DNA from 2 places in the Pseudomonas sp. S2_B10 genome. Region 2 is predicted to be linked to the other one. Evidence: riboswitches for the same ligand, from Rfam matches in the RefSeq annotation. Region 2 holds a riboswitch; the other holds the start of a gene.
What was found. Region 2 has a riboswitch for cobalamin ahead of cobO (cob(I)yrinic acid a,c-diamide adenosyltransferase). Riboswitches for the same ligand answer to the same signal wherever they lie in the genome.

Region 1 (6,063 bases), 820 kb from region 2:
AGCTTTTGGCCTCGACCTTTGCGGCAATGTCCGCCAATGTACCTACCACCCAGTCCTGATCCGGCCATGTCGCGCGGTGAATAACGGCAATCGGGCAGTCCGCGCCGTAATGCGGCAGCAGTTCAACCAGTATCTTTTCCAGATGATTGACCCCCAGATGAATGGCCATGGTCGCGCCGTGCTGCGCCAGGCTCGCCAGTTCTTCGCCGGCGGGCATCGCGGTCTTGTCGGCGTAACGGGTCAGGATCACGCTTTGCGAAATGTCCGGCAGGGTCAACTCGGCGCCCAGCAGCGCTGCGCATGCCGCCGTCGCGGTTACGCCCGGAATGATCTCGAAAGGAATGTTCAGCTCACGCAAGTAGCGGATCTGCTCACCAATCGCGCCGTACAGACTTGGGTCTCCGGAATGCACACGGGCCACATCCTGGCCTTGGGCATGGGCAGTCCTGATCAGATCGATGATCTGTTCCAGATGCAGTTCAGCGCTATTGGCCACGATTTCGGCCTGATGACCTTCCAGCACCGCTGCGGGTACCAGCGAACCGGCATAAATGATCACCGGGCAGCTGCGAATCAGCCGTTGGCCTTTGACGGTGATGAGTTCCGGGTCGCCGGGGCCGGCGCCGATGAAGTAGACGGTCATCGTTGAATCCTTGTGAAGAGGCGCAGGCACACTGCAGATGAAGCGTGCTCATGATCGATGGCGGGGATTATCGGGATTTTATGCAGCGCCGGCCAATGCCAGCGTGGCCTGCGCATATTTCTGCCGGTGGATCAGCAGTTTCGCCGGCGCCTGAATCAGTTGCTCGGCGAGCGCCAGCGCGGCGCTTTCCGCCACGCCGTAGCAGCCGGTGCGCTCAAAGGCGATCTGCGATTGATGGCTGAGGCGCTGCTGATAGGGCGCCAGTTCGGCACTGTTGAAATACTGCAGCGGCAGGTTCAATTGTGTGGCCAGTTCCAGCAACCCCGGTTCGTCGCGCTTGAGGTCGATACTCGCCAAAGCCTTGACCGCTCGCAACTCGATGCGGTGCGCCTGCAACGCTTGATCGAGTAATGCACGCAACGTACTGGCCGGGCAGCCGCGCTGGCAGCCGAGGCCGACCACGAGGGTCGGCGCTGCGCGGTCATCGGTCATGCCTGATATGGGCCTGCGCTTTTGCGGCGGAACAACCATGCACTGATCAGGCCCAAGGCCAGCCAGAACGCGACGTTGGTCAGCTGCGAAGCGATTTTGAACTGGGTTTCCAATGCCTCTGGAGCGAGCATCGAATGCACCTGCGGTTGCGGGGCGCCGATCACATGCGGCACGGCGAGAATCGCCACACCGAGAAGCTTCATCAGCCAGTGACGACTGAAGGCAATCAGTGCCAGACCGACGGCGGTCGAAGCGGCAGTGCCGATCCACCAGATCTGCCGCGATGCCAGATCGGCAGCCGCAGTGCCCGGCAATTCAGGTGGCAGGCCCAAGGTCGGCGCGAGAACGAACGTGGCGTAACCGGCCAGACCCCAGAGCAGCCCTTGCGAGGTCTTGGTCGGCGCGCGCAAGGTGTACAGGCCGGCGAGCATCAAGGCGAAACCCACTGCCACCACCAGATTACCGCCAGTGGTCGAGACCACGCGCTGCCAGCCGTCTTCCGGCTCCCAGGCTTCGCCATCATGGCTGTGGGCGGCGGTGCCGGCGGCGTGTTCGTGGACTTGCGCGACCGGTTCGGATTTCTCGAAGGATTCGGCCTGCAGAATCAACGGTGATACCCAGAAACTCTGCAGCAGGGTCAGCAGCAGGGCGGCCAGCAAGCCGGTGAAGCCTGCGGTTTGCGCGATACGCTTGATCATTTCGGCAGGCCTCAGTGGCACGGGAACGCGGCGCTGTGGCGGGTATCGTGGGCGGCGTTGTGCACCGCTTCGATGTGCGAGAAACCGGCGAACCAGACCAGGCTGGCACCGAGGATCGAGGCGAAGAGGGCGGCGGCGACGCGTTGGCCGAGTGTGGTGCTGCTGGAGATGTGGTCAGTGTGGCTGACGGTGTTACTGATGATCGACATAGCGCTTCCCTCTGAAATGTCAGCGGGTAAACAGAGCGCATGAAAATCCCTGCGGGCCGGGCACGCAGGGATTTCGAACAGCGCCCGCCCACCGCGGGTTTGTTTGTGTTCAGCGGCGCTTGCGCGTGCTGGGTGTTGCGGGCCGGTCTCCGGGCTCGCGAGGGGTTGGCTGGTCGCCGACCTGCAAGCATCACCTTCCCATGCCGGGGCACAGTGGATCTGACGCTTCGCTCGCTTACCGTTGCGGGGGCAGCACCGGACTGACATGGCTTTGAGTAAAGCACATGATTCACCGGTTTCCCGTTTCACCCTGTGAGGGGCACCCGTAACAAGGTGTGCAGGAGAACATGGGTTTGGGTTTTTAGTCAATTTCCGGGAGTTTTCGGTACTGCAGTGGGGGTATTTTTCTGATGTTTTTGTGTGTATATCCGTTGCTGCGGGTGTTGCTGATTACGGTTTCGCCCTTACGGCGAGGCACTTTTTCCAAACGCCGAAAAAGTACCCAAAAAGGCTTGCTCCTACGTTCGGCCCTCGCAGGCTCGGGTTCCTTCGCTCCGGGACTGATCCGGGCGCAGCGGCTCCGGTTTGCTTCGCTGCACCTACACTCGCTGTGTACGACTGCGTCGTACGGTCGCTGCGCTCCCACGCCCGGATCAATCCCTCCACTCAGCCTTGCGACGTCGCCGGTGGATCAAGATCAAGAGCACTCGAGCTAACGCTCATTGTTGAGTGGGGCGGCTGCGCTGCTTTACTTTTGCTTTTGTGGGAGCGAGCCTGCTCGCGAAGGCGGCCTGACAGCCGACCTGTTCTTGAGCTGGTGCGCGATCCAACTGTAGGAGCTGCCGAAGGCTGCGATCTTTTGCTTTTGCCTTTGCCTTTGCTTTTGCTCTGGCTTTTGATCTTTTGCCCCTTCGGCAGGCTTCGTTACGGGATCGATCCGGGGGTGGGAGCGCAGCGACCGTACGACGCAGTCGTACACAGCGGAAGGAGGTGCAGCGAAGCAAACCGTAGCCGCTGCGCCCGGATCGGTCCCGTAACGAAGGTACCCCGAGCCCCAGCGAGCGGGCCGTACGCCGGGGCAAAGCCTTTTGGTTCCTTTTTGGCGTTTGAAAAAGGGACTCGCTGTAAGAGCGAAACCATAAGAAGCCGTTACCGCAGCAACGGATATACCCCCAGTTTCAGACTCACCGACCATTGACCCACGACGGACCCATGCGTAGCCTTGCGCTTTCGAGGTTCTTCGGCACTCGCCGAAGCTAAGAAGGGAACGCGGTCAAAGCCGCGGCTGCCCCCGCAACTGTGAACGGTGATGTTCGTTGCCACGCCACTGCCAGCTCAACCGATGAGCCAGCGGGAAGGCGCAATGGACGCCAGGCCCAACGCCTGAACGCCGTCAGCCAGGAGACCTGCCTCGTCACAGATTCTCACTACAACCGGGCGGGGTGATCCGGTGGCGAATGCTTCCGGCGTGCACGCGCGCTGCCGGTTCTCGTCCCGTATGCCCGCCGCTTGCCAAAGGGCATACCGATGAAAACACTGGCCAAACTCCCCGTCACCATCGTCACCGGTTTCCTCGGTTCGGGCAAAACCACGCTGCTGCGGCACATGCTTGACAACGCTCAGGGCCGGCGCATCGCGGTGATCGTCAATGAGTTTGGCGAGTTGGGCATCGACGGTGAAATCCTCAAGCAATGCACCATCGGCTGCACCGAAGAAGAGGCCACCGGCCGCGTTTATGAGCTGGCCAACGGCTGCCTGTGCTGCACCGTGCAGGAAGAATTCTTCCCGGTAATGCGCGAACTGGTTGCCCGTCGCGGCGATCTCGACCACATCCTTATTGAAACCTCGGGCCTGGCCCTGCCAAAACCGCTGGTGCAAGCCTTCCAGTGGCCGGAAATCCGTAGCGCCTGCACCGTTGACGCGGTGATCACCGTGGTCGACAGCCCGGCCGTCGCTGCTGGCACCTTCGCAGCGTTCCCGGATCAGGTCGATGCCCAGCGCAAACTCGATCCGAACCTTGATCACGAGTCGCCGCTGCACGAATTGTTCGCTGATCAACTGGCCAGTGCTGACCTGGTCATCCTCAACAAAGCCGACCAGACCAGCGCGGAAGATCTGGCTCGGGTGCGCGCTGAAGTCGCCGAAGAGCTGCCGCCAGCGGTAAAAATCATCGAAGCCAGCAACGGCCGCCTGCCGCTCGACGTGCTGATCGGTCTCGGTGCCGGCTCCGAGGAGCACATCGACAGCCGCCACAGTCACCACGATCACCACCATGACGGTGATGACGACGATCACGATCACGACGCCTTCGATTCGATCTCAATCGAACTGCCGCAAGCTGACGAGAGCCTGCTGCTCGATGCGCTGACGCAACTGGTGGTGCAGCACGGCATCCTGCGGGTAAAAGGCTTCGCGGCGATTCCGCACAAGCCGATGCGCCTGTTGATCCAGGGCGTGGGCACGCGTTTCGATAAGCATTTCGACCGTCAGTGGGGCGCCGAAGAAGCGCGCGTCACGCGTCTGGTGCTGATCGGTCAGGAGCTTGATGCGGCACAACTCGAAGCGCAGTTGCGCGCTGCGCTCAGCGTTTAAGTCATGCACCTGCTCAGGACCCAGCCCGGCGGATTCGTCTCGGATGACAACATTGCCGATCTCGGACAAACCCCCGCCGAGTTGGTGATCCTGTGCAGCGGCGATTCCAGCCTGGCGCTGCTCGCCGAGGCTGCGCAGCAACTGCCCGATGACTATCCGAGCCTGCGTCTGGCCAACCCGATGCAGGTGCAGAATCATGCCTCGGTCGATCTGTATGTCGACGAAGTGCTGCGCCACGCCAAGGTCATTCTGATTTCGCTGCACGGCGGCATCGCCTATTGGCGCTACGGCGTCGAGCGGCTGGTCGAGTTGTCCGAACGCGGCGTGCAACTGATTCTGGTGCCCGGCGATGACCGCCCGGACCCCGAGCTCAGCGACTTGAGCACGGTCAGCGCCGACGTGCGCGATCGACTCTGGCAATTCCTGCGTCAGGGCGGCATGGGTAACGCGCTGGATTTCTTCCGTTGCCTGGGCAACCAATGGTTCGCCCGCGATTACCCGTGGAGCGAGCCGCAAACCCTGCCGCGCACGGCGATTTATCACCCACAGAAAAACAGCGCTGCCCTGAGCGACTGGCAAGCCGAATGGCTGCCCGGTCAACCGGTGGCGGCGCTGTTGTTTTATCGCTCGCATTTGCAGGCGGCGAACACGGCGTTCATCGATGTGTTCTGTCAGCGTTTGCAGGCAGCCGGACTCAATCCGCTGCCGATCGCGGTGGCCAGTCTGAAAGAACCCGGTTGCTTGTCGGTGGTCGAGGACTGGCTGGATGAAGTCGAGGCGGGGGTGATTCTCAACACCACCGGTTTTGCCCAATCGAGTCCCGAGGCGCCGCATCTACGCCCGTTTCGCCGCAACATCCCGGTGATTCAAGCGATCTGCGCCCAGGACAACGAGCTTGGCTGGCGCGACAGCGAACAGGGCCTCGGGCCGCGCGATCTGGCGATGCACATTGCTTTGCCGGAACTTGACGGACGCATCATCAGCCGACCGATCAGCTTCAAGGATCTGGCCTGGCGCAGCGAGCGCAGTCAGTCCGATGTGGTCTGCTATCGCGCCCAGCCTGAACGCATGGATTTCGTTGCCGAACTGGCGCGGCGCTGGGTTGATCTGGCGCGTGTGGCCAATGGCGAAAAACGCATCGCGCTGATCCTTGCCAACTACCCAACCCGCGACGGCCGCATCGGCAACGGTGTCGGCCTCGATACGCCAGCGGCGGCGCTGAACATCCTGCGCGCGTTGCGCGAAGAGGGTTATCCGGTCACGGCCGAGTTGCCCGACAGCGGCACCGAACTGATCCAGCAACTGCTCGGCGGTGTCAGCAACGACCTCGACAGTCTCGACCTGCGCCCGTGCCAGCAGAGCCTGACGATGGACGATTACCTGGCAATGTTCAATGCACTGCCGGAGGCGAATCGCGCGGCGGTGCTCG
Region 2 (6,063 bases):
CCAGCCCCCGTGGTTCGCGCGCCGATCGTGTTCGCTCCCTCCCAGGCTTTTTCCCCCGTTGCTGAAGACGTGTTGTTCCGTGCCCTCGGCCTGGTCGGTACGCCGTATCGCTGGGGCGGCAACACGCCAGATTCCGGTTTCGATTGCAGTGGTCTGATCGGTTTCGTCTACCGCGACGCGGCGGGCATTTCGCTGCCACGCTCGACCCGCGAAATGATCGTCATGCAGGCGCCGAATGTCGGCAAGGAAGGCCTGCAGACCGGCGACCTGATCTTCTTCGCCACCAATGGCGGCTCGCAGGTCAGTCACGCGGGGATTTACGTCGGCGAGGGGCGCTTCGTGCATGCGCCGGCCACGGGCGGCACGGTCAAGCTCGATAGCCTGTCGAAGGCGTATTGGCAGAAGGCGTATCTGAGCGCCAAGCGGGTGTTGCAGCCGGGGCAGCTGGCGCATAACCCCTAGTGCGTATGCATAACTAAATGTGGGAGCGAGCCTGCTCGCGAAGGCGGAGTGTCAGTCGACAATGATTTGACTGATAAACCGCTTTCGCGAGCAGGCTCGCTCCCACTTTTTTTGCGTTGCGCTTAGCTTATTTGCTGGCCGACACGCGCCACACTTTGTTCCCGACATCATCCGCCACCAGCAAGCCGCCTTGCTGATCGATGACCACGCCAACTGGGCGGCCCAGCGCGTTCTCGTCCTTGTCGAGGAAGCCGGTCAGCACATCCACCGGCTGCCCGGTCGGTTTGCCACCACTGAACGGCACGAAAATCACCTTGTAGCCACTGTGCGGTTTGCGGTTCCACGAGCCGTGTTGGCCAATGAATGCGCCTTCCTTGAATTGCGCCGGCAAGCGGTTGCCCTCGGCGAAGGTCAGGCCCAGCGAAGCGGTGTGCGGACCGACCGCGTAATCCGGAGCGATGGCTTTGGCCACCAGATCTGGATTCTGCGGTTTGACCCGCACATCGACGTGCTGGCCGTAGTAGCTGAACGGCCAGCCATAGAAGCCGCCATCCTTGACCGAGGTGATGTAGTCCGGCACCAGATCGCTGCCGATTTCGTCACGCTCGTTGACCGCTGTCCACAAGGCGCCGCTGGTGGGTTCCCAAGCCAGGCCGTTGGGGTTGCGGATACCCGAGGCGAAGATGCGGTGGTTGCCGGTCGCACGATCGACTTCCCAGATCGCCGCGCGGCCTTCTTCCTGATCCAGACCGTTTTCGCCGACGTTACTGTTCGAGCCGACGGTGACGTAGAGCTTGTTGCCGTCCTTGCTGGCGATGACGTTCTTGGTCCAGTGGTGATTCAGCGTGCCGCCGGGCAAGTCGACGACTTTGATCGGTTGGGTCTTGATCTCGGTGGCGCCCGGCTCGTAGTTGAAGCGCAGCAGGCGGTCGGTGTCGGCAACGTACAAATCGTTGCCGACCAGCGTCATTCCAAACGGCGAATTGAGGTTCTGCAGGAACACCGTGCGGGTTTCTGCGACGCCGTCGTGGTCGGCATCACGCAGCAGGGTGATGCGGTTCGGGCTGGGCACGCCGGCGCCGGCCTTGCCCATGACTTTCTTCATCACCCAGCCACGAATGCCTTTGCTGTCATCGGGCTTGGGCGGCGCATTGGTCTCCGCCACCAGCACATCGCCGTTGGGCAGCACGTAGAGCCAGCGCGGGTGATCAAGGCCTTCGGCAAACGCGGCGACCTGGGTGCCGGCCGCTGCGGTCGGTTTCGCGCCTTCCGGCCAGCCCACCGCCGGGGCGATGTTGACTGTCGGGATCAGCGTCTTGTTCGGTTCGGGCAGTTTCGGTGACGGGCCGGTGCCGTCGGAGACTTGCAGGCTGGAGGTTTCACCGCAGGCGGCGAGCCCGCCAGCGACGGCGATGATAAGAGCGAGTTGGGCCTTGCGCATTGCTGATCTTCCCTATGAATGCATTCCTAAACATAGAGGAGGGCGCAGGCCCGATGGTTCAACTGCTCAACCGCGGGCTTCCTTGAACAGCATGGCGATGCCCGGATGATAGTTGCCCGCGTCGCTGTGCAATTTGCGATAGGCGTAGGGGAAATACCAGGCCACGGCGCAGGTGTGTTCCTTTTGCAGGTCGTCGACCATGTCCTGCAATTCTTCGGGGCTGGCGCTGTGCTGAGGTTTTTGCGGAGCAACAAAGAGGCAGCCGAGCTTGAGATCGCTGGCGTAGCTGATGCGCTTGGCATCAACGGTGATGTCGAGCAGTGCCTGGGTCAGGTTGAGATTGTTGACCCGTGGCCAACGTTGCGTGGCCTGAATGAACGCGCGGTCTTCGGCGCCGGCAATCAGCAGGTCGGCGCGAGCATTGCGTTCGCCTTCTTCGTTCTGTTTGCGCGTGGCCGTGTCGTTCAGCGTGACCATTTCAGCCATCCACGCCGCTGCCGCGAGCAGGCCGAGATTGGCTTTCTCGTCGTGCCAATATGGCGTGTCGTTGTCGCCGCGTACGGTGTTGTAGCGATCGATACAGTCAAACCAGCGTTCCAGCAACGGGCGCAGGAATTCCAGGCGCGGGTTGCTGATGATCATGCCTTGCATCGTCGTCATCCTTATTGTTGTAGTGGGCTTTCGAAAAAAGCATGGCTCTTTGATATCACTTGTCGCAGTCTGGCACAAGATTGCCGCTGCACAATGGATCAGCGGCAGTTATTCGCGCGCAAAGCGCCTCTTCAATTGACGCTCCACCCCCAACCCTCTAACCTTCGCCGCTTGTTTCAGGTGCTCTGTGGCCCCGCGTCGACAGAGTGAAACAGGGAAGCCGGTGAGGGTGGTCTTCAAGCGAAGCCACGACGATCCCGGCGCTGCCCCCGCAACGGTAAATGAGTGAAAACTGCGCCTTGAGCCACTGCCTCGAAAGAAGCGGGAAGGCGCGCAGTCCGGCGAAACGCCGCTCATGAGCCCGGAGACCGGCCTGATCCATCTCAGCGGCATCACGGTGGGCGATGCCAGGCTTTTTGCCGTCTATTCTTGTGCCTGCCCGCCGTTATCCAGCCTCAACGGAGAGCTCCCCCCATGACTGATTCCCCCGAGCGTGACGAACGCCATCTGGCGCGCATGCAGCGCAAGAAGGCCGTGATCGACGAACGCATCGCCAACTCGCCCGACGAATGTGGCCTGGTGCTGGTGCTGAGCGGCAATGGCAAAGGCAAGAGCAGCTCGGCGTTCGGCATGCTCGCCCGCGCGATGGGCCACGGCATGCAGTGCGGCGTTGTGCAGTTCATCAAGGGCCGCAACAGCACCGGCGAAGAATTGTTTTTCCGCCGCTTCCCCGAGCAGGTGCGTTTCCACGTCATGGGCGAAGGCTTCACCTGGGAAACCCAGGATCGTCAGCGCGACATCGCCGCTGCGACCGCCGCTTGGGAAGTCTCGCGTGAATTGTTGCGCGACCCTTCGATCGGTCTGGTGGTGCTCGATGAATTGAACATCGCCCTCAAGCACGGCTACCTCGATCTCGATCAGGTGCTCAGCGATTTGCAAGCGCGCCCGCCGATGCAGCACGTGGTGGTCACCGGTCGCGGCGCCAAGCCGGAAATGATCGAGATGGGCGACACGGTTACCGAGATGGGCATGCTCAAGCACGCCTTTCAGGCCGGGATCAAAGCGCAGAAAGGCGTCGAACTTTGAAGCAACCACGTCACTGCCCGGCGGTGTTGATCGCCGCGCCGGCCTCCGGTCAGGGCAAGACCACCGTCACCGCCGCACTCGCCCGTTTGCATCGCAATCAGGGGCGCAAGGTGCGCGTATTCAAATGCGGCCCGGACTTTCTCGATCCGATGATCCTCGAGCGCGCCAGCGGTGCGCCGGTGTATCAACTGGACATGTGGATGGTCGGCGAGCAGGAAAGTCGCCGGCTGTTGTGGGAAGCCGCCGCCGAGGCTGACCTGATTCTGATCGAGGGCGTGATGGGCCTGTTCGACGGCACGCCATCCAGCGCTGATCTGGCGCGCCACTTCGGTGTGCCGGTGCTCGGCGTGATCGACGGCACCGCCATGGCGCAGACCTTTGGCGCCTTGGCGCTGGGCCTGGCCAAGTATCAGCCGGACTTGCCGTTCGCTGGCGTGCTGGCCAACCGCGTCGGCACCTTGCGCCATGCGCAATTACTCGAAGGCAGCCTCACCGAAGGTCTGCGCTGGTACGGTGCGCTGTCCCGCGAAACCGGTATCGAATTGCCGAGCCGCCACCTCGGCCTGGTTCAGGCCAGCGAATTGAATGATCTGGATCTGCGCCTCGACGCGGCCGCCGATGCGCTGGCCAGCAGTTGCGAGGTCGCGCTGCCACCGGCCGTTGAATTCGCCGCGCCTGACGTCATCGCCGCCGAGCCTCTATTAAAAGGTGTGCGCATCGCCGTTGCCCGCGATGAAGCCTTTGCCTTCACCTATGGCGCCAGTCTCGATCTGCTGCGGGCGATGGGCGCCGAATTGCGCTTCTTCTCGCCGATCCGCGACACGCAATTGCCCGAGGCGGACAGCCTGTATCTGCCGGGCGGCTATCCAGAGTTGCATCACGTCGCGCTGGCGCAAAACGCCTCGATGCTGGCGGCGATCCGCGCGCACCATACGGCGGGCAAGCCCTTGCTCGCCGAGTGTGGCGGCATGCTTTACCTGCTTGATTCGCTGACCGACGTGGAAGGCACCCGTGCTGAGCTGGTCGGTTTGCTCAAGGGCGAGGCGGTGATGCAGAAGCGTCTGGCGGCGCTGGCGTTGCAGGCGGTTGAATTGCCGGAAGGGGAGTTGCGTGGGCATACCTATCATCATTCCCTGACCACCACAGAGCTGACGCCGATTGCCCGTGGGCTGAGCCCCAATGGCGGGCGCGGCGCTGAGGCGGTTTATCGCGAGGGGCGGATGACGGCGTCGTACGTGCACTTTTATTTCCCATCGAATCCGACTGCGATTGCGGCATTGTTTGCGCCAGACAGTGAGGCCGGCTTCGCGAGCAAGCTCGCTCCCACAGTGAATGGTGAGCTTCCTGAAGAAATGCGATCTCCTGTGGGAGCTGGCTTGCCAGCGATGGGGCCATGACCGAGAACACCTTCTCCGAAGCCGAGCGCGCAGCGGTCTACAAGGCAATCGCCGAGCGCCGCGACATGCGCCACTTCACCGGCGGCAGCGTCGAGCCGCAGTTGCTGAGTCGTCTGCTTGAAGCCGCTCATCAAGCGCCGAGCGTCGGCCTGATGCAGCCCTGGCGCTTCATTCGTATCAGCGATCGTGCTCTGCGCGGGCAGATCCGCGATCTGGTGGAAGAAGAACGCATCCGCACCGCCGAAGCCCTTGGCGAGCGCAGCGATGAGTTCATGCAGCTCAAGGTCGAAGGCATCAACGACTGCGCCGAAGTGCTGGTCGCAGCGCTGATGGACGATCGCGAAAAACACATCTTCGGTCGGCGCACGTTGCCGGAAATGGACATGGCCTCGCTGTCCTGCGCGATCCAGAATCTGTGGCTGGCCTCCCGCGCCGAAGGCCTGGGCATGGGCTGGGTTTCGTTGTTCGAACCGCAAGCCTTGGCGGATTTGCTCAAATTGCCGGCCGGTGCGAAACCGCTGGCGGTGTTGTGTCTCGGCCCGGTCAGGGAGTTCTATCCGGCGCCGATGTTGGTGCTCGAAGGCTGGGCGCAGGCGCGGCCGCTCAACGAGTTGCTGTACGAAAATTATTGGGGAGTGAATCAATGAGTGTGGCGTTGCTGAGTGTCGCCGCAGTAGCGCTGGATGCGCTGCTTGGTGAACCGAAACGCTGGCATCCGCTGGTGGCGTTCGGCAATTTTGCCGGGCGCATCGAGCAACGCTTCAACGCCGGCGGCCGTGGCTGGCGCAGCCATGGTGTGACCGCGTGGGTGCTCGCGGTGCTGCCGCTGACTCTGCTCGCCACCGCATTTTCCTGGGCGCCCTATGTGGGCTGGATTGTCGAGATTCTCGCGCTGTATTGCGCCCTCGGCATGCGCAGCCTCGGCGAACATGTCGCGCCGGTCGCGGCTGCGTTGCGCGCCGATGATCTGGACGAGGCGCGCAAGCGTGTCGGTTATCTGGTCAGCCGCCAGACCGATGAACTCGA

Region 1: it holds a riboswitch for cobalamin, as region 2 does, so the genes downstream of both, cobW (cobalamin biosynthesis protein CobW) here and cobO (cob(I)yrinic acid a,c-diamide adenosyltransferase) in region 2, are expected to answer to the same signal.

The regions. Positions count from the first base shown of each region.
Region 1 is NZ_CP162768.1:5,587,258-5,593,320, forward strand. Features, by position in the region: gene cobM (precorrin-4 C(11)-methyltransferase) at 1-643, opposite strand, end outside; gene AB4O45_RS24935 (cobalamin biosynthesis protein) at 722-1,135, opposite strand; gene AB4O45_RS24940 (CbtA family protein) at 1,132-1,833, opposite strand; gene AB4O45_RS24945 (CbtB domain-containing protein) at 1,845-2,042, opposite strand; cobalamin riboswitch at 2,166-2,384, opposite strand; cobalamin riboswitch at 3,259-3,470, shown strand; gene cobW (cobalamin biosynthesis protein CobW) at 3,570-4,634, shown strand; gene cobN (cobaltochelatase subunit CobN) at 4,638-6,063, shown strand, end outside.
Region 2 is NZ_CP162768.1:4,770,852-4,776,914, forward strand. Features, by position in the region: gene AB4O45_RS21350 (C40 family peptidase) at 1-462, shown strand, start outside; gene AB4O45_RS21355 (PQQ-dependent sugar dehydrogenase) at 590-1,903, opposite strand; gene AB4O45_RS21360 (hypothetical protein) at 1,970-2,554, opposite strand; cobalamin riboswitch at 2,716-2,945, shown strand; gene cobO (cob(I)yrinic acid a,c-diamide adenosyltransferase) at 3,029-3,640, shown strand; gene AB4O45_RS21370 (cobyrinate a,c-diamide synthase) at 3,637-5,037, shown strand; gene bluB (5,6-dimethylbenzimidazole synthase) at 5,034-5,684, shown strand; gene cbiB (adenosylcobinamide-phosphate synthase CbiB) at 5,681-6,063, shown strand, end outside.